4 regions of the Streptomyces sp. NPDC001941 genome follow, and region 3 is predicted to be linked to each of the others. Evidence: riboswitches for the same ligand, from Rfam matches in the RefSeq annotation. Region 3 holds a riboswitch; each other region holds the start of a gene.

Region 1 (4,359 bases), on a different contig from region 3:
GTCGTGATGTCGCCGTTCGCCCACCCGCTGTTCACCGTGCTCACCGGCATCGGCTTCGGCCTCGCGGCGCTGGGCGCCCGGCACCGCCGGGTGCGCCGGGTGCTGCTGCCGCTGCTCGGGCTGACCCTGGCGATGGCGATGCACGCGGTGTGGAACGCGTCGGGGTCGCTCCTGGGCCCCTGGGGCTTCTACGCGGTGTACGGCGCGTTCATGGTCCCGGTGTTCGGGCTGCTGACCTGGCTGGCGATCTGGAGCAGGCAGCGGGAGCTGCGCACGATATCCGGCGAGCTCCCGGCGTACGCGGCGGCGGGCTGGCTCTCCCCCGCCGAGCCGCTGGCCCTGTCCTCGATGCGCTCCCGCTCGATGGCCCGGGACTACGCGGGCCGCACGCTGGGCCCGGCGGCGGCGCGGGCGGTCGGCGAGTACGAGGCGTTCGCGACGTCGCTGGCGTTCCTGCGCCACCGGGCCCGGCGCGGGGCGATGGACCCGGACTTCACCGCGCGCGAGCAGGAGCTGCTGCACCACCTGTGGCAGCGCAAGGAAGCCGCGGGCCCGGCGCTGACGTACGCGGCGCAGGCGACGGGCCAGGTGTGGACACCGCCGCCGCACCGCAACTACGGCGCGGGCTACAACCCGTACCGCGGCTGACCCGCCGCCGCTCCCCGGCCCGCCGCCTCCTGGATCACGTCGGCCGGCTGGCGTCCCTCAGTCCGAAGCGGCCGTCAGCAGCGCGAGCTCCGCGTCGGTCAGGCCCAGCTCCACCCCGGCGATCAGCGCCGGGAGCTGCTCGACCGTGCGGGCCGAGGCGATCGGCGCGACGACCGTGGGCCGCGCGGCCAGCCAGGCCAGCGCCACCGAGGCCACCTCGGCGCCGCGCGCGGCCGCCACCTCGTCCAGCGCGGCCAGCACCTTGCGGCCGCGCTCGCTCTCCAGGTGCTGGGCGGCGCCCTGGGCGCGGGCGCTGTCGACGGCGGTGCCCGGGCGGTACTTGCCGGTCAGGAAGCCGGAGGCCAGGCCGTAGTACGGGACGGCGGCGAGCCCGTGGTCGCGGGCCACGTCCAGCAGCGGGCCCTCGTAGGTGTCGCGGGAGACCAGGTTGTAGTGCGGCTGGAGCGCGACGTAGCGGGCCAGGCCCTCGCGGTCGGAGACCTCCAGGGCCTCGCGCAGCCGCTCGGGCGAGATGTTGGACGCGGCGATCGCCCGCACCTTGCCGGCCCGCACCAGCTCGTCGAGCGCGCCGAGGAACTCCTCGACCGGCACGGACGGGTCGTCGTAGTGCGTGTAGTAGAGGTCGATGTGGTCGGTGCCCAGGCGGCGCAGCGACTCCTCGGCGGCGCCCTTGATGGTGGCGGCGCCGAGGCCCTTGAAGCCGGGCTGGGCGCCCGCCTTGGTGGCGATCACGACGTCGTCGCGGTTGCCGCGCGCGGCCAGCCACTGGCCGATCACGGTCTCGGACTCTCCGCCTTGGTTGCCCTGCACCCAGTGGGAGTAGGCGTCGGCGGTGTCGATGAAGTTGCCGCCCGCCGCGGTGTAGGCGTCGAGGACGGCGAAGGACTGGTCGCGGTCGGCGGTCCAGCCGAAGACGTTGCCCCCGAGGGCGAGCGGGTGGACGGACAGGTCGGAAGCGCCCAGAGCGCGGCGAAGGGTCATACGGGGTGAACAGCGCGCCCGGGGGCGCGTGTTCCGGATTCCCCGTACGACCCTGCGGCGTCGGACCCCGTACGACCCTGCGGCCGGACCCGGTGTCGGGCCCGGCCCCGGGCGTCAGGCCTTCAGACCTTCAGGCCCTTCGAGCCGAGCCAGCCCATCGGGTCGATGCCGGTCCCGCCGGGCGTGTGCACCTCCAGGTGCAGGTGCGGCCCGGTCACGTTGCCGGTGGCGCCGACGCGGCCGATGGTCTCGCCGGTGCCGACCTGCTCGCCCGCGCCGACGGTCATCGACGACAGGTGGCAGTACCAGAGTTCGGTGCCGTCCTCGAGCTCCAGGACGATGCGGTAGCCGTACGCGCCGGACCAGCCGGCCGACTTCACGGTGGCGCCGTGCACGGCCTTGACCGGGGTACCGGTCGGGGCGGCGAAGTCCAGGCCGGTGTGGTGCCCGGAGGACCACATGGAGCCGGACTGGCCGTAGGTGGAGGTGATCGTGTACGAGGACGTGGGCAGCGAGTAGCTGGCGGCGAGCTTGGCCAGGCGCTCGGCCTCGGCCTTCGCGGCGGCCTCGGCGGCGGCCTTCTTCTTCGCCTCGTCGGCCTTCTTCGCGGCGGCCTTCTGCTGCTGCGCGGCCTGCTCGGCGGCGGCCTTGGCGGCGGCCTGCTCGGCGGCGGCCCGGGTCTCGGCCTCGGCGGAGGCCTGCTGCTGCTCGGCCTGCTGGAGGATGCGGGCGCGCAGGGCCTCGCCCGCGGTGCCGCCCTCGGAGGCGTCGTCGGCCCCGGTGGTCGCGGCGGCGGTCAGGGGCCGGGTGTTCCGGTCGGTCGCGTCGTCGTGGGCGACCAGGGCGCCGATGCCGGGCAGCGAGGCGGCGTCGGGGAGTTCGGGCAGGTCGGGCAGGTCCGGCAGCGATATGGAGACCGGGGGCTTGTCCTGGGCGGTGGCCATCCCCGCGCCGCCGACCGCGGCGATGACGCCGACGCCGAGGACGGTGGAGCTGCGGGCGAGTCCGCCGCGCTGGCGGGCCACGCGGTGCCGGCCGCGGACGGGCCGTACGGATTCCTCGGTGGGGTTCCACTCCTGCCACTCGGGGGGCGCGGAGGGACTGTTCCAGTCCTGCTGGGCAGGGCCGGACGGGACGGGCGGGGTCGCCACGGAGGCGTGCTCCTTCCTTCCTTCTCGCCTACCGGGTTAGCTGACGGGTTCGGAGCAGGAAGGTCTCCTACGGGCATGCGTGATGCCCGATTCACCCCAAGTTGGTGGTTCCCCGGTTCCCTCGCGGGATTCGGCGCGTGCGCACGGTGCCGCCTCTGGCGGCGGCGGGGACGACCGCGCTGCGTTATCGAACGTTAATAGACACGGGGGTCCGATTCCAAGCTGTTCCGGCTTGATCGTTAAGCCCTCCGGCCGGGACTTAAGCAGGCAGATCCGGGCGGAACGGCGCAGTTGACGGAGCGTCGGCCGATCATCATTTTCTGACGGTGTGTCAAATGTTATGCGCAGCGGCGCCTTCCGCTCACACCGCGTGAGCGGGCGCGGGCGCCCCGCCCTGGCGGCCCCTCAGCCCCCGCGCGGCCCCCGCACCACCGGCATCGTCCGCCGCCGCTCCGGCTGCCCGGCCGCCGGGCGCGCCACCGCCAGCAGCGCCATGTCGTCGCTGGCGCCCCCGCCCGTGTAGCGGCGCACGTCGTCCACCAGCGCGTCGAGCAGTTCGTCGGGCCCCGGGAAGATCCGCCCGGCCAGCCGCTCCGCCGGGTCGTAGAAGACGCCCCGCGCGTCCCGCGCCTCGCTCAGCCCGTCCGTGTACAGCAGCAGCGTGGTGCCCGGCGGGAACGCCGCCTCGTCCGCCCGGTCCGGCCAGGTCCCCAGGTCGCCCATGCCCAGCGGCAGCGCGGGCTCGCTCGGTTCGAGGAGGTCCAGGTCCCCGTCCGCGTACAGCAGCAGCGGCTCGGGGTGGCCCCGGTTGACCACCCGCAGCACGCCCTCGCCGCGCGGGATCTCGGCGAGCAGCGCGGTCGTGAAGCCCTCGAAGGCGTCCAGGCCGTCGCGCCGGGTGCCCTCCCGCGCCAGCGCCCGCTCCAGGCGCTGGGCCACGCCCTCCAGGGTGCGCTCCTGCTCGGCCGCCTCCCGGAAGGCGCCGATCACCACCGCCACCGCCTCCACCGCCTGCAGCCCCTTGCCCCGCACGTCGCCCACCACCAGGCGCACCCCGAAGGGCGTGTCCTGCACCGCGAACAGGTCGCCCCCGATGAACGCGTCCGCCTGCGCCGCCTCGTAGCGCGCCGCGATGTGCAGCCCGCCGATCCGGTCGGCGGGCGTGGGCAGCACCGCCCGCTGGGCCGTCTCGGCGATCTCGCGCGCCGAGGCGAGCCGCCGCCCGCTGCGCCGCACCACCCGGTTGATCAGCAGCGCCAGGCCGGACACGGTCAGCACGGTCGCGCCCTCGGTGAGCGAAGTGGGGTCGTCGATCGTGTGGTTGTACAGGTGCAGCCCGAGCCCGGCCAGCACGGCCGCGAGGCCGGTCAGCAGGGTGGCCCGCAGCGAGAAGAACGGCGCGGCGATCAACGGGGCCGCCGCGAGCAGCGGGGAGGCGGTGAACTGGGGCGGCGTGGCCAGGTCGAAGACCACCCCGCCGGCGATGAGCACCGCGGGCAGCGCGCGCAGGAACCGGTGGACGCCCTCGCCGTCCGTACCGTCGTACCCGTCCGCCGCT
Region 2 (4,359 bases), on a different contig from region 3:
CGACGTAGGCGGGGTCCTGGAGCCGCGCCTTCTCGTCGCGCAGCTTCTCCACCCGGGCCGCGGCGTCGGCCGCCTGCCGCTGCTGCTCGGAGATCTCGCCCTGTTGGGAGACGTACTGCCGCATGGGGTACGCGAGGGCGACGACCAGTGAGCAGAGCACCAGGGCCAGGAACGCGGCGCGGCCGGTGAGCCGGGAGCGGTGGGCCTGGCGGCGGGTCTGCGAGCGGTAGACGCGGGCGGCGGTCTGCTCGCCGAGCAGCCGGATCCTGGTGGCCGTGGAGAACCGGTCCCGCTGCTTCACGGCCACTGCGCCTCCCCTGTTACGTGCGTACGTCCCCGCACACGGTACGGGACCGAGTGCGGGGACGTACGGAACTGCGGCGGTGCGGGGTCAGCCCTTGAAGCGCGGGAAGGCGCTGCGGCCGGCGTAGACCGCGGCGTCGTCGAGGATCTCCTCGATGCGCAGCAGCTGGTTGTACTTGGCGACGCGCTCGGAGCGGGCCGGGGCGCCGGTCTTGATCTGGCCGCAGTTGGTGGCGACGGCCAGGTCGGCGATGGTGACGTCCTCGGTCTCGCCGGAGCGGTGGGACATCATGCACTTGAAGCCGTTGCGCTGGGCCAGCTCGACGGCGTCCAGGGTCTCGGTCAGCGAGCCGATCTGGTTCACCTTGACCAGGAGGGCGTTGGCCGACTTCTCCTCGATGCCGCGGGCCAGGCGCTCCGGGTTGGTGACGAACAGGTCGTCGCCGACCAGCTGCACCTTCTCGCCGAGCTTGGCGGTGATGACGTTCCAGCCGGCCCAGTCGTCCTCGAACAGCGGGTCCTCGATGGAGACCAGCGGGTACGCGGAGACGAGCTCCTCGTAGTACTCGGTCATCTCGGCGGCCGAGCGGGACTTGCCCTCGAACTCGTACTTGCCGTCCTTGTAGAACTCGGACGCGGCGACGTCGAGCGCGAGCGCGATCTGCTCGCCCGGCACGTAGCCGGCCTGCTTGATGGCCTCGAGGATGAGGTCCAGGGCGGCGCGGTTGGACTCCAGGTTCGGCGCGAAGCCGCCCTCGTCGCCCAGGCCGGTGGACAGGCCCTTGCTCTTCAGGACCTTCTTGAGGGTGTGGTAGACCTCGGTGCCCCAGCGCAGCGCCTCGGAGAAGGACTCCGCGCCGATCGGGGCGATCATGAACTCCTGGATGTCCACGTTGGAGTCGGCGTGCGACCCACCGTTGAGGATGTTCATCATCGGGACGGGCAGCAGGTGCGCGTTCGGGCCGCCCAGGTAGCGGAACAGCGGCAGGTCGCTGGCCTCGGACGCGGCGTGGGCGACGGCGAGGGAGACGCCGAGGATGGCGTTGGCGCCGAGCGAGCCCTTGTTGTCCGTGGCGTCCAGGTCGAACATGGCCTGGTCGATCAGGCGCTGCTCGGTGGCGTCGTAGCCGACGAGCTCCGGGCCGATCTGCTCGATGACGGCGAGGACGGCCTTCTCGACACCCTTGCCCTGGTAGCGGTTCGGGTCACCGTCGCGGAGCTCGATGGCCTCGAAGGCACCGGTGGAGGCACCGGACGGAACGGCGGCACGACCCGTGCTGCCGTCGTCGAGGCCGACCTCGACCTCGACCGTGGGGTTGCCTCGGGAGTCCAGGATTTCCCGGGCTACGACGACGTCGATGGACGGCACGAGCATCTCCTTCTGGGATGTGACGCATAAGAGGTGCGAGGTCTGATGGCCTTGCGACAAGAGCCTAACCGGCTCTGGGGCGTCGGCCAGCCGAGCGCCCGCCCGCTGGGACGAAAAAGGGCACAAGGGCCTGTATTACGGGGCGAAAGACAGCAAAATTACCTGCCGGTAATCAGGATGTGCCGGGCCCCGCGCAAACGAGTGCCCGCGGGCGGGAATCCCGCGGGCCGGTGATCCTGCGGGCCGGTGATCCCGCGGTCTGCTGTTCCCGCGGTCCGGTAGCCGAACAGGGAGCGCCCGATACGCGGGAACCCCGGCCCGGGGCGCATGGGGGGGGGATATGCGCGCCGGGCCGGGGTGGCCTGTCACCGCGGAACCGTGGGGCCCGTCCGTCCGCCGAGGGGCGGACCCCGGGGGCACTCAGCTCAGGTCGAGCTGCTGGCCCACGTAGATCAGGTCCGCGTCGGGGACGATGTCCTTGTTCAGGTCGTACAGCTTCTGCCAGCCGCCCTTGACGCCGTGGGCGGTCGCGATGGTGCCCAGGGTGTCGCCGGCCTTGACGGTGTACTCGCCGTCGCCCTTCTTGATGGTGGCCGGGCGCTCGCTGCGGGAGCTGCGCTCCTGCTGCTGCGGCTGCTCCTGGCGCTCGGAGCGCTGCGACTTCTGCTGGCGCTGCTGCTGCGGCTGGGCCTGCTGCTGCGAGCCGCCGTCGTCCGAGCCGCCGCCGTTGTACGAGGCACCGGACAGGCCGACGCCGCAGCTCGGCCAGGCGCCCTTGCCCTGAGAGGCGAGGACCTTCTCGGCGACCTGGATCTGCTGGGACTTGGAGGCCTGGTCGGCGCTGGAGGCGTAGTTGTTGCCGCCGTAGGCCGCCCAGGTGGAGGACGAGAACTGCAGGCCGCCGTAGTAGCCGTTGCCCGTGTTGATCGACCAGTTGCCGCCGGACTCGCACTGCGCGACGCGGTCCCACTCGCCGGAGCTGGCGGCCGAGGCGGTGCCGGCCCCCATCAGCGGGACGGCCACGGCCGCACCGGTGACACCGGCGAGCGTGGCGATGCGGACGGCCTTGGACGGGCGGCGGTGCTTGCCCTTGCTGGAAAGCAGCATGGAACTTCTCCTCACCGACGCCTACGAGGTGAGCTGTCGGGTTCGGGCTGTGAGTTGCCCGGCCGCGCGACCTAGCGCGCGGCTTCACCCCAAGCCGCTCTCGTCCTCAACGGACGGGAGGGGCACTTACCTTGGGTCCCCCGCTCCTGCCTTCGGCGCATGACGCGACGACTGTTCCCGACGTCCGGCGGCAGGATTCGGCGTACCGGTCGGCGGGGCCCGCGGTGGCGAGCGGTGACGACCGTAAACACAGACCTCCCCCGAGTTCAAAGAGGCCCATCAGGGAAATATCGCCCCTACTTGCCCTGACGGAACGGACGTTTGCGCAGGTGAGGGGCGACAGGGGCGGACCGGGCGGACGGGACACGCCAGTTGGGCAAGAGAGACCCATGTCTCACTTGCACAGAACCGGACATTCAGCCCCGAACCGCCCCGCGCATCAGCCCTCAGCGCCGTCCAGGTCGAGGCTCTGGCCGGGCAGGATGAGGTCCGGATCGCCGCCCACGACGCCCTTGTTCGCCTCGTACAGCGCCGGCCAGCCGCCGCGCACCTCGTGCGCGTCGGCGATCGCCCAGAGGTTGTCCCCGGGGCGGACGGTGTACGTACCGTCCTCGGCGCCCCCGGCGTGCTCGGCCGGGTCGGTGGACGGCTCGGCCGAGGGCCCCGCGCCGCCCGTGCCCGACGGGATCCCGTCACGGGCCGGGAGCTCACCGCGCGAGGCGTGGCCCCCGCCGTCGCGCTGCTCGTCCGTACTGCCGGGGCCGGGGGACGTGCTCGCGTCCCCCTCGGGCGCCGGGGAGCCCCGGTGCTTGCCCTTGGCCGGCGCGTCCTGCCCGTCGGCGTCCGGTCTCGGCGACGCGGACGTGCCGGAGGAGGGCTTGGCGGGCGAGGGGGTGGCGCCGGGCGCGGTCGAGCCGGAGGGCGTGCCGCCCGGCGCGGGCGTCGCGGAGTCCTCCGGGTCCGTCTCGGGGGCGCTGGTGGAGGGGCTGGGCGTCGGGGTGGCGGGGACGCCGGGGTTCTCCACGCCGCTGCCCTCGGGGGCGGTCAGGCCGGCGATCGGGGCGCAGGTCAGCCAGGGGCGGGTGCCCTGGTCGGCCAGGATCTTGTCGGCCACGGCGATCTGCTGGGCCCGGGTCGCCAGGTCGGCGCGCGGGGCGTGGGCGGTGCCGCCGTACGCCTCCCAGGCCGTCTGGGTCAGCCGGAGTCCGCCGTAGCGGCCGTCGCCGTAGTTGGCGCTCCACAGCCCGCCGGTCTCGCAGTCGGCGACCGCCTTCCAGGTGCCGGCTTCGGCCGCGGAGGCGCCGCCCGCCGCGAACAGCGGCAGGGCCAGTGCGGATCCGGTCACCCCTGCCGCGACGACGAGTGCGGGGGCTTGTCGGGGTCGACGGTGTCGTCCGTTCCCGGAACGCATGCGGATGGCCTTTCGCGTGACTGCGGTTTCTGCCGTTCTCGCGTACGGGCGTACGCGTGTTGTTGCTGAGGTGTCGGTGAACGTAGCGGCATTCGAACGTCAGTCACAAGTCGATGCAGCGGAGATCACGCCAAAGTCACAATCCTGACGGCCCGTCACATCCGCTCCT
Region 3 (4,359 bases):
GCTGGAGGCCGAGCCCGAGGGCCTGGACGGCGTGGCCACGCTGATGGCGCGCGCCCTGTCCGAGGGCACCGACAAACACAGCGCCGAGGAGTTCGCCGCCGAGCTGGAGCGCTGCGGCGCCACGCTCGACGCGCACGCGGACCACCCGGGCGTGCGGGTCTCGCTGGAGGTGCCGGTCTCCCGGCTCGCCAAGGCGCTGGGGCTGCTCGCGGAGGCGCTGCGGGCGCCCGCGTTCTCCGACGGCGAGGTGGAGCGCCTGGTGGGCAACCGCCTGGACGAGATCCCGCACGAGAGCGCCAACCCGGCGCGCCGGGCCGCCAAGCAGCTGTCGAAGGAGCTGTTCCCGGCGGACTCGCGGATGTCCCGGCCGCGCCAGGGCACCGAGGAGACCGTCGCCCGGATCGACTCCGCGGCGGTGCGCGCCTTCTACGAGGCGCACGTGCGCCCCGCCACGGCGACCGCGGTGGTGGTCGGCGACCTGACCGGGGTCGACCTGGACGCGCTGCTCGCCGACACGCTGGGCGCCTGGACGGGCGACCCGGGCGCGTCCCGGCCGGTCCCGGCGGTCACCGCCGACGACCGGGGCCGGGTGGTCGTGGTGGACCGCCCCGGGGCCGTGCAGACGCAGCTGCTGATCGGCCGCGTGGGCGCCGACCGGCACGACCGGGTGTGGCCGGCCCAGGTGCTCGGCACGTACTGCCTGGGCGGCACCCTGACGTCCCGTCTGGACCGGGTGCTGCGCGAGGAGAAGGGCTACACCTACGGGGTGCGGGCCTTCGGCCAGGTGCTGCGCTCGGGCCCGGACGGCGCGGGCGCCTCCCTGCTCGCGATCAGCGGCTCGGTGGACACGCCCAACACGGGCCCGGCGCTGGCGGACCTGTGGCAGGTGCTGCGGACGCTGGCGGAGGGAGGCCTGACCGACGCCGAGCGGGACGTGGCGGTGCAGAACCTGGTGGGCGTCGCCCCGCTGAAGTACGAGACGGCGGCGTCGGTCGCGGCGACCCTGGCGGACCAGGTGGAGCAGCACCTGCCCGACGACTTCCAGGCGCAGCTGTACGCCCGTCTCGCGGAGACGGGGACCGTGGAGGCGACGGCGGCCGTCGTCAGCGCCTTCCCGGTGGACCGGCTCGTCACGGTGCTGGTCGGGGACGCGGCGCAGATCGCGGAGCCGGTGCGGGCGCTGGGCATCGGCGAGGTGACGGTGGTCACCGGCTGACGGCCTGTCATCAGGGCGGACGGCCCGCGGAGGACCCCGGCGTGAGCGTTTCGCCGGGGGTCCTCCCTTATGTCCGGTTTGTTGGTGAGGTTGCCTGTCCGTCCTGTGGCGTGCGCTACAAAACGTCGTGTCTGTTTGGTGATTGAAAGAGGAGACGCTTAGCGTTCTGGACCGTTGGAACTGTCCGTGAGCCGTCCCCGCCGCACCCGCGGCAGCGCGGGCAGTCATCGCCGAGTCCCCGTCAGGCGCGAGCCTGGGGAGCCGGGGACCCACTCAGTCCCTGGGGTGAATCGGACGCCCTGCGAGGGGCGACCGTAGGAGACCTTCCTGCTCCGAACCCGTCAGCTAACCCGGTAGGCGAGAAGGAAGGAAAGGAAACAGCTCCTACATGGCGTTCACCCGTGCCACCGGGAAGCACCGTGGTCCGAGCCGTCTGGCGCGCCGCAGCGCCGGCGTCGCCTCGATCGCGACCATCGCCACCACCGGCGTCATCGGCACCCTCGCCTCCCCGGCGCTCGCCGCCGACGGGGAAGCCCCCTCGGTCGAGCAGACCGGACTGAACGCGGCCGTCGTCGCCGAGTCCCTCGCCGACCGCATCAACGCGCAGGCCGAGGCCCAGGAGCAGGAGGCCGCCCAGGCCCTCGCCAGGGCCAAGGCCGAGGCGGAGGCCAAGCGCAAGGCCGAGGCCCGCGCCAAGGCCGCCCGCGAGGCCAAGGAGCGCGCCGCCCGCGAGGCCGAGCGCAAGCGCCTGAACAGCTTCGTGGCGCCCATCTCCGGCAGCTACGTCTCCACCGGCTACAAGACCGGTGGCTCCATCTGGTCCTCCGGCAGCCACACCGGCATCGACTTCCACGCGGCCAGCGGCACCCCGGTGCACGCGGTCGGCCTGGGCACCGTCGTCGAGGCGGGCTGGGGCGGGGCGTACGGCAACAACGTCGTCATCCGCATGAACGACGGCACGTACACCCAGTACGGCCACCTGTCCTCCATCGGCGTGTCGGTGGGCCAGACGGTGGAGCCGGGCCAGCAGATAGCCCTCTCGGGCAACACCGGCAACACCACCGGCCCGCACCTGCACTTCGAGGCCCGCTCGGGCGAGGGGTACGGCTCCGACATGGACCCGATCGCCTACCTGCGCGCGCACGGCGTCGGCGTCTGAGCCGCACGCCCCGCAGCACCTCCCACGAGGCCCCCGCCGACCCGGCGGGGGCCTCGTGCGCTTCCCGCGCCGACCCCCGCCCCGTGCGCCCCGGTGAACCTCCGCGGCGGACAAAAGAATTCGGACGATTCCCGGGAGCCATCGGAATTCGCGGCCCGCTGTCATAGAGTCGAACAAGTGCGGTGCAGCACAATGGCGCCGTCACGACCCCGGGCCGGGGTGGACGAATTCGGAGGCTCTGTATGCGCGTTCCCGCTCACTCGGTATGCACGGCGATCCGCGACGACATCGTGTCCGGTGCCTTCGAGCGCGGCGGCCGGCTGACCGAGGAGCAGCTCGCCCGCCGGTACGGGGTCTCCCGCGTCCCGGTCCGCGAGGCGCTGCGCACCCTGGAGTCCGAGGGCTTCGTCACCACCCGCCGCCACGCGGGCGCGTGCGTGGCCGAGCCGACCGCCCAGGAGGCCGCCGACCTCCTGGAGATCCGTACGCTCCTGGAGCCGCTGGGCGCCGCCCGGGCCGCCCAGCACCGCAGCGAGGCCCACCTCAAGGTGCTGCGCGGCCTGGTCAGGCTGGGCCAGGCGCGGGCGCGCGGCGGCCAGGGGGAGGACCTGCGGTCGCTGGACGGCTGGTTCCACGAGACGCTGGCGCAGGCGGCGGGCAGCCCGGGCCTGAGCTCCCTGCTGACCCAGCTGCGGCACAAGATCGCCTGGATGTACGTGGTCGAGCAGCCGGCCCGTCCGCTGGAGACCTGGGCCGAGCACGGCGCGATCGTGGACGCGGTGGCGCGCGGCGACGCGGAGCGGGCGCGCTCGCTGACCGCGCTGCACGCCGAGCGCGGACTGCCGGCGCACCGGCTGCGCGTGAGGACTTCGCAACACGCCGTAAACAGTGCGAGCGCCCGGCATTAACAAAGGGGCCGTATACAAAGGGGGGAATTAAAGTGGGCCCACCAGTGGGGCGCGCTTTATTCACCCGGAATGCGGATACCCGTACAAGCGGCTGAGGCTGCGTGCATCCGGTGATTTCCGCGCATGAGAAGGATTTTCGCGCACGAGAAAGCCGCGACCTGCCGGAGTGGATCCGGAAAGCCGCGGCTTCCTGTGCGTACTGCGAGGGTGCCCGGGACTCAGACGGTCTCGGGGAGCTCCTCGAGGCCCTCGGCGACGAGCTTCGCCAGGCGGTCCAGGGCGGCGTCCGCGCCCTCGGCGTCCGACGCGAGCACGATCTCCTCGCCGCCCTGCGCACCCAGGCCGAGCACCGCGAGCATGGACGCGGCGTTGACCGGGTTGCCGTCGGCCTTGGCGATCGTGACCGGAACGCCGGAGGCCGTGGCGGCACGGACGAAGATGGAGGCGGGGCGGGCGTGCAGGCCCTCGGCCCAGCCGACGTTGACGCGGCGCTCAGCCATGGTGTTGCCCTTCAAGTCTTAGCGGTTGTCTAGACCAGTCTCTCACGCGTTGCGGAGTGCTCCTCACCGACCTTCGGCCCTGATCGCACCGACCATCGGCCTGTCCCACCATGCCCCGGCACGACGGCCTCCGCGACTCGTGGCCTGGCCGTACGCTGGCCCCATGCAGAGCCCGCCGGAGCAGTCGGAACACGCGTACCCCGACCACTGGGAGGCAGACGTGGTGCTCCGCGACGGGGGCACCGCCCGCATCCGTCCGATCACCACCGCCGACGCCGACCGGCTGGTCAGCTTCTACGAGCAGGTCTCGGACGAGTCGAAGTACTACCGCTTCTTCGCACCGTACCCCCGGCTGTCCGCCAAGGACGTGCACCGGTTCACCCACCACGACTACGTCGACCGGGTGGGCCTGGCGATGACGGTCGCCGGGGAGTTCGTCGCCACCGTGCGCTACGACCGCATCGACGAGCGCGGCCGGCCCGCCGCCGCCCCCGCCGACGAGGCCGAGGTCGCCTTCCTGGTGCAGGACGCCCACCAGGGCAGGGGAGTGGCGTCCGCCCTCCTGGAGCACATCGC
Region 4 (4,359 bases), on a different contig from region 3:
GCCCGTACGTGACCGTTGTACGTGGCGATCTTGCCGCGCAGGTGGCGCAGCAGGGCCACGCCGCGGGTGTCGAAGCCCGTGGTGATCATGACGGTGCCGACGGCCGAGCTGAGGTCGGCGACGGCGCGCTCGAAGCGCTCGGCGACCTCGTCGGGGTCGGTGCCGGGGCGGATGATGTCGTTGCCGCCCGCGCAGAAGGTCACCAGGTCGGGGGCGAGCTCCTTGGCCCGGGGGACCTGCTCCTCGACGATCTGGTCGAGGAGGCGGCCGCGCACGGCGAGGTTGGCGTAGCGGAACGCGTGCTCCGGCCGGCGGTCCGCGAGCAGCACCGCGAAGCGGTCCGCCCAGCCGACGAAGGCGCCGTCGGGGCCGGGGTCGCCGACGCCCTCGGTGAAGCTGTCACCGATCGCCACGTACGACCCGAATGCGTCTCTGTCTCTGGATCTCGAATCGTCTGCCACGTGCACACATCTTTCCCTTACGGATGTGACCTACGCGACCGTAAGGAGGGGTTGACGCGGGGTGAGATTCGCCACCGGTCAAGTTTCCTCCAAGCAGGAATACGGGCCGGCGCACGCCGAGGGGCCCCGCACGCGGACGCGTGCGGGGCCCCTCCGTTCGGGTGGACGGCGCCGGCGGGCGGCGCGGGTGGACGGTGCGTCAGAGGGACGCGCCGTGCTGGCGCAGGTACGCCACCGGGTCGATGTCGGAGCCGTAGTCGGGCGAGGTGCGCATCTCGAAGTGCAGGTGCGGTCCGGTGACGTTCCCGGTGGAGCCGGAGAGGCCGATCCGGTCGCCCTCGCCGACGCTCTGGCCGGCCGAGACGGAGAGCGAGGAGAGGTGGGCGTACTGGGAGTAGTTGCCGTCCGCGTGGCGGATGACGACCTGGTTGCCGTACGCGCCGCCCCAGCCCGCGGAGACCACGGTGCCCTGGCCGACGGCGTGCACCGGGGTGCCGCTGGAGGCGGAGAAGTCGACGCCCGTGTGGTAGCCGGAGGACCACATGCCGCCGGAGGCGCGGTAGGGGGTGGTGACGCCCGCGTCGACGGGAGCGGTGAAGCCGGAGCCGCCGCCACCGCGGGCGGAGGTCCGGGTGTTCTCCGAGCGCGTGGCGCCGGAGGAGTCGTCGGAGTCGTCGGAGGCCTGCGGCGCCGACGGGCGCGGCTGCTCCTTCGGGGCGGTGCGCTCGGCCTTCGGGGCGGCGGCGCCCGCGGGGGCCTTGGCACCCAGGGTGAGCTTCATGCCGGGCAGGATCAGGGACGGGTCCCCGCCGACGACGGTGCGGTTGTCCTCGTACAGCTTCTGCCAGCCGCCGCTGAGCCGCCGCTCCTCGGCGATCTTCGACAGGTAGTCGCCGCTGACGACGGTGTACGTGGTGGCCCGGGTCTTCGCCGGGGCCTTCGCCGCCACCTGGGCGACGGGCTTCGCGGCGGCCCGCTGCTGGACCGGGGCGGGCGCCTCGGGGGCGGCCTGCTGCGCGGCGTGGGCGCCGGTGGCGCCGATCAGCGGGAGGGCGAGGGCGGCCCCGCCGGTTCCGGCGGCGGCGAGGCCGCGGCCGAGCGGACGGGCCTTGGGACGTCGGTGCTTACCCTTCGCGGGCATGGGGCATTCCTCTCCGGCGCCTGCGAGGTGAGCTGTCGGGTTCGGGCTGGAGGTGCCCGGCCGTACGGAATTCCGTACGGCTTAACCCCGAGCCGTCCGTGGGTACGGAAACGGCGTTCTACCTGGGTCCCCCGCTCCTGCCACGCGTGGATGGGTGCGAATTCCGGGCGGCGGCAGGATTAGGCGGTCCGACCGGATTGACGGTGACCGTAAACGAGCGGGACGGACGGGAACAAGCGGTTCGGCGAATCCCGCATTCGAACGCGGGACTTTACCCCCGGATTACCGTCACCCTCCGTGGATTTTCGATCTTCGCGGTTCGTCGATCGCGCTTGTCGGCACGGTATTCGGCGCACCGTGCACCAGCACGCAACGTCACGGGTATGAGCCTGCTCACGTGCCCCGGACCAATTGAGCAGGGACCGGGGCACGATGGAGTGAATTCCAGGAAGAAGGAAGAAGGTCCCCAATCGGTCATATACGGATAGAAGGTTCAGACACCCCGCCGGAGGGCCGGGTGCGCCGCGGCTCAGGAGAACGGGTCAGGAGTGGTCCGTCCCGCGCCAGTACCGCACGAACTCCACGGCGGTCCGCCGCCCCTCCTCCACCAGCGCGTCCCGCGCCCGCGCGCCGATCGCGAAGTCGGTCACGCCGACGCCCGAGCAGTCCACCGCGATGGTCCGCTCGCGCACGCCGGGCCGGTCCAGGTGCGTCTGGTCGCGCCCCACCAGCGCGGTGGTCACCACCTGCTGCGCCAGCTGGAGCGGCGGCCACATCACCCGCGCGGCCAGCGGGAACAGCTGGGCGATCCCGGCGGGCAGGTCGGGCAGGATCCGTACGCCGAAGGACGGCCAGCGGCTCGGCCGCCCGTCGGTGCGGTCGAAGATCTCCACCGCGAAGTTCGACAGGCTGCCGCCGTCCACGAGGACCGAGGACTCCCCCGTGACCGGGTCCCGCAGGGAGCACGGCCGGAAGTAGAACGGGATCGACAGCGAGCAGCGCACCGCGTCCGCGACGACCTGCGCGTCCGGGTCGAGGTGGAAGAGCCGGTAGTCCCAGGGCAGCCGCAGCAGCCGCCCCCGGGTCACGTCGGTGACCAGGACGACCAGCTTGTAGCGCTGGTCCTCGGGCAGGTCCGCCGACGCCCCGGGGTCCTCGTACCGCAGGTCGCCGAAGGTGCGCACGCCCAGCTCCGCCAGTTCGCGCTCCAGCCAGTCGCGGATCCAGGCGCCCCGGTAGGCGCCGCTCGCCCCGGCCAGGCCCACGCCCTCGCTCAGCAGCGGGACCCCGGGCGGCAGCCGGTCCGGCACCCGGGCCAGGTCCAGCCGCTCCACGGCCGCCCGCAGCTCCTTGGCGCCCGCCCCGGCCGCGACCAGCGCCGCGGCGATCGCGCCGACCGAGGTGCCGGCCGCGCGCGGGAAGGCGTAGCCCTCCTCCTGGAGGCCGATGACCGCGCCCGCGGCGCCCAGGCCGCGCACGCCGCCGCCCTCCAGGACCAGGTCGGCGCGGGGCGCGCCGGTGGGACCGGTCGCCACGGCCTAGCCCTCCCGGCCCGCGACGCGCCAGGGCGCGAAGGCGTTCCGCACGCCGCTGAGCGCGGTGCGCAGTTCGGGGTGGTGCCTCAATAGCACGGTCAGCATGGAGTTGTCGTCGATCCAGCGCATTCCGGCCTTCGAGTACACCTCGGGGGTGTAGTACTCGGTGAAGAACCGGTCGCTGTTGAGGCGGCGCGACGCCATCAGGATGAAGATCCGGAATGCCGTGTCGCTGAAGGCGAATCCGGCCGGGAGTTTCTCCGCGTACAGGCCCACCTGGAGGTCGACCCTTTCGATGTCGCCGGAGTAGAGGCGTTCGATCTCGCGCGCCCATTCCTTGTTGTCCGTCAGTTCCGCGAAGTTCCGGGCGGGCTTGAGGTGCAGGAGCCTGCGGAACTCGTTGTAACGGGGCACGCCGAGTTCCCGGGAGCGCAGGATGTCGGTGGCGGCCAGGTCCTGGAGGTGCCCGTCGGGACGCTCGTACTCCTGGAGGAACCGCGGGAAGTTGTGCAGGGTCACCAGGCCGGGCGGGAGGGTGCCGAAGCTGTAGAGCAGGTCGGCGGTGGAGACGGACTGCAGGACCTTCAGGGCCTCGGGGCCCGCCAGTTCGCGGAACGTGGCCTCGCGCAGGGTGCCGTCGTCGCGCGCGGAGCGCAGGTGCCAGTCGTCGCGGACGAGCGGGTGCATGCGGTAGACGGCGACGAACTCCTCGGTGAGGGAGAACGGGATGCCGTAGTGGTCGGTGGCGGTGCCGGGGATGCCGCTCACCACCTCGGAGGCGCTGATCCGGCCGAACAGGTCGTGGACGCGTTCCCCGGCCAGGCCCCACCAGTTGGTGCGCAGGGCGGTGACGGTGGTGGGGTGGCTGATGACGGCGGGCGTCCACTCCACGGTGTGGATCTTCGCCAGGAGCGCGGAGTTGACCAGCCGCGCGCGCTGGAACAGCTCCTCGTCGTCCCAGCCGGGGTACTGCGCGTGCAGGTGGTCGCAGATCGCGTTGTGCTCCTTGGTGAACAGCGTCTGGAGCAGGACGAGTCCGAGCCAGAAGCCGGGCGACCGCGAGGGGTCGCGGGTGGTGTCGGCGGGGAACGGCAGCCGCCCGTCCTCGGTCAGCCGCAGCCTGCCGTGCTCGCCGGTGCGCAGCGCGCGCAGTTCCTCCTCGCCGGTGCCGTAGATCTGGGAGGCGTCCCACCAGTGCGAGAGGACGTTGACCCGGGTGTCG

The links. Region 3 has a riboswitch for cyclic di-AMP ahead of ABT160_RS35265 (M23 family metallopeptidase). Riboswitches for the same ligand answer to the same signal wherever they lie in the genome.
Region 1: another riboswitch for cyclic di-AMP. It lies ahead of ABT160_RS19420 (M23 family metallopeptidase); the one in region 3 lies ahead of ABT160_RS35265 (M23 family metallopeptidase).
Region 2: another riboswitch for cyclic di-AMP. It lies ahead of ABT160_RS12740 (transglycosylase family protein); the one in region 3 lies ahead of ABT160_RS35265 (M23 family metallopeptidase).
Region 4: another riboswitch for cyclic di-AMP. It lies ahead of ABT160_RS21405 (M23 family metallopeptidase); the one in region 3 lies ahead of ABT160_RS35265 (M23 family metallopeptidase).

What each region holds. Positions count from the first base shown of each region.
Region 1 covers NZ_JBEOYE010000026.1:81,128-85,486, reverse strand. Annotated here, with positions in the region: gene ABT160_RS19430 (PrsW family intramembrane metalloprotease) at 1-648, shown strand, start outside; gene ABT160_RS19425 (aldo/keto reductase) at 706-1,650, opposite strand; gene ABT160_RS19420 (M23 family metallopeptidase) at 1,773-2,801, opposite strand; cyclic di-AMP (ydaO/yuaA leader) riboswitch at 2,812-2,947, opposite strand; gene ABT160_RS19415 (PP2C family protein-serine/threonine phosphatase) at 3,207-4,359, opposite strand, start outside.
Region 2 covers NZ_JBEOYE010000013.1:88,383-92,741, reverse strand. Annotated here, with positions in the region: gene ABT160_RS12750 (FtsB family cell division protein) at 1-307, opposite strand, end outside; gene eno (phosphopyruvate hydratase) at 392-1,672, opposite strand; gene ABT160_RS12740 (transglycosylase family protein) at 2,093-2,779, opposite strand; cyclic di-AMP (ydaO/yuaA leader) riboswitch at 2,783-2,947, opposite strand; gene ABT160_RS12735 (LysM peptidoglycan-binding domain-containing protein) at 3,219-4,124, opposite strand.
Region 3 covers NZ_JBEOYE010000076.1:20,676-25,034, reverse strand. Annotated here, with positions in the region: gene ABT160_RS35270 (M16 family metallopeptidase) at 1-1,216, shown strand, start outside; cyclic di-AMP (ydaO/yuaA leader) riboswitch at 1,435-1,590, shown strand; gene ABT160_RS35265 (M23 family metallopeptidase) at 1,605-2,375, shown strand; gene ABT160_RS35260 (GntR family transcriptional regulator) at 2,618-3,283, shown strand; gene ABT160_RS35255 (HPr family phosphocarrier protein) at 3,502-3,783, opposite strand; gene ABT160_RS35250 (bifunctional acetate--CoA ligase family protein/GNAT family N-acetyltransferase) at 3,947-4,359, shown strand, end outside.
Region 4 covers NZ_JBEOYE010000031.1:4,459-8,817, reverse strand. Annotated here, with positions in the region: gene ABT160_RS21410 (SGNH/GDSL hydrolase family protein) at 1-461, opposite strand, end outside; gene ABT160_RS21405 (M23 family metallopeptidase) at 661-1,602, opposite strand; cyclic di-AMP (ydaO/yuaA leader) riboswitch at 1,607-1,769, opposite strand; gene ABT160_RS21400 (patatin-like phospholipase family protein) at 2,145-3,137, opposite strand; gene ABT160_RS21395 (peroxidase family protein) at 3,141-4,359, opposite strand, start outside.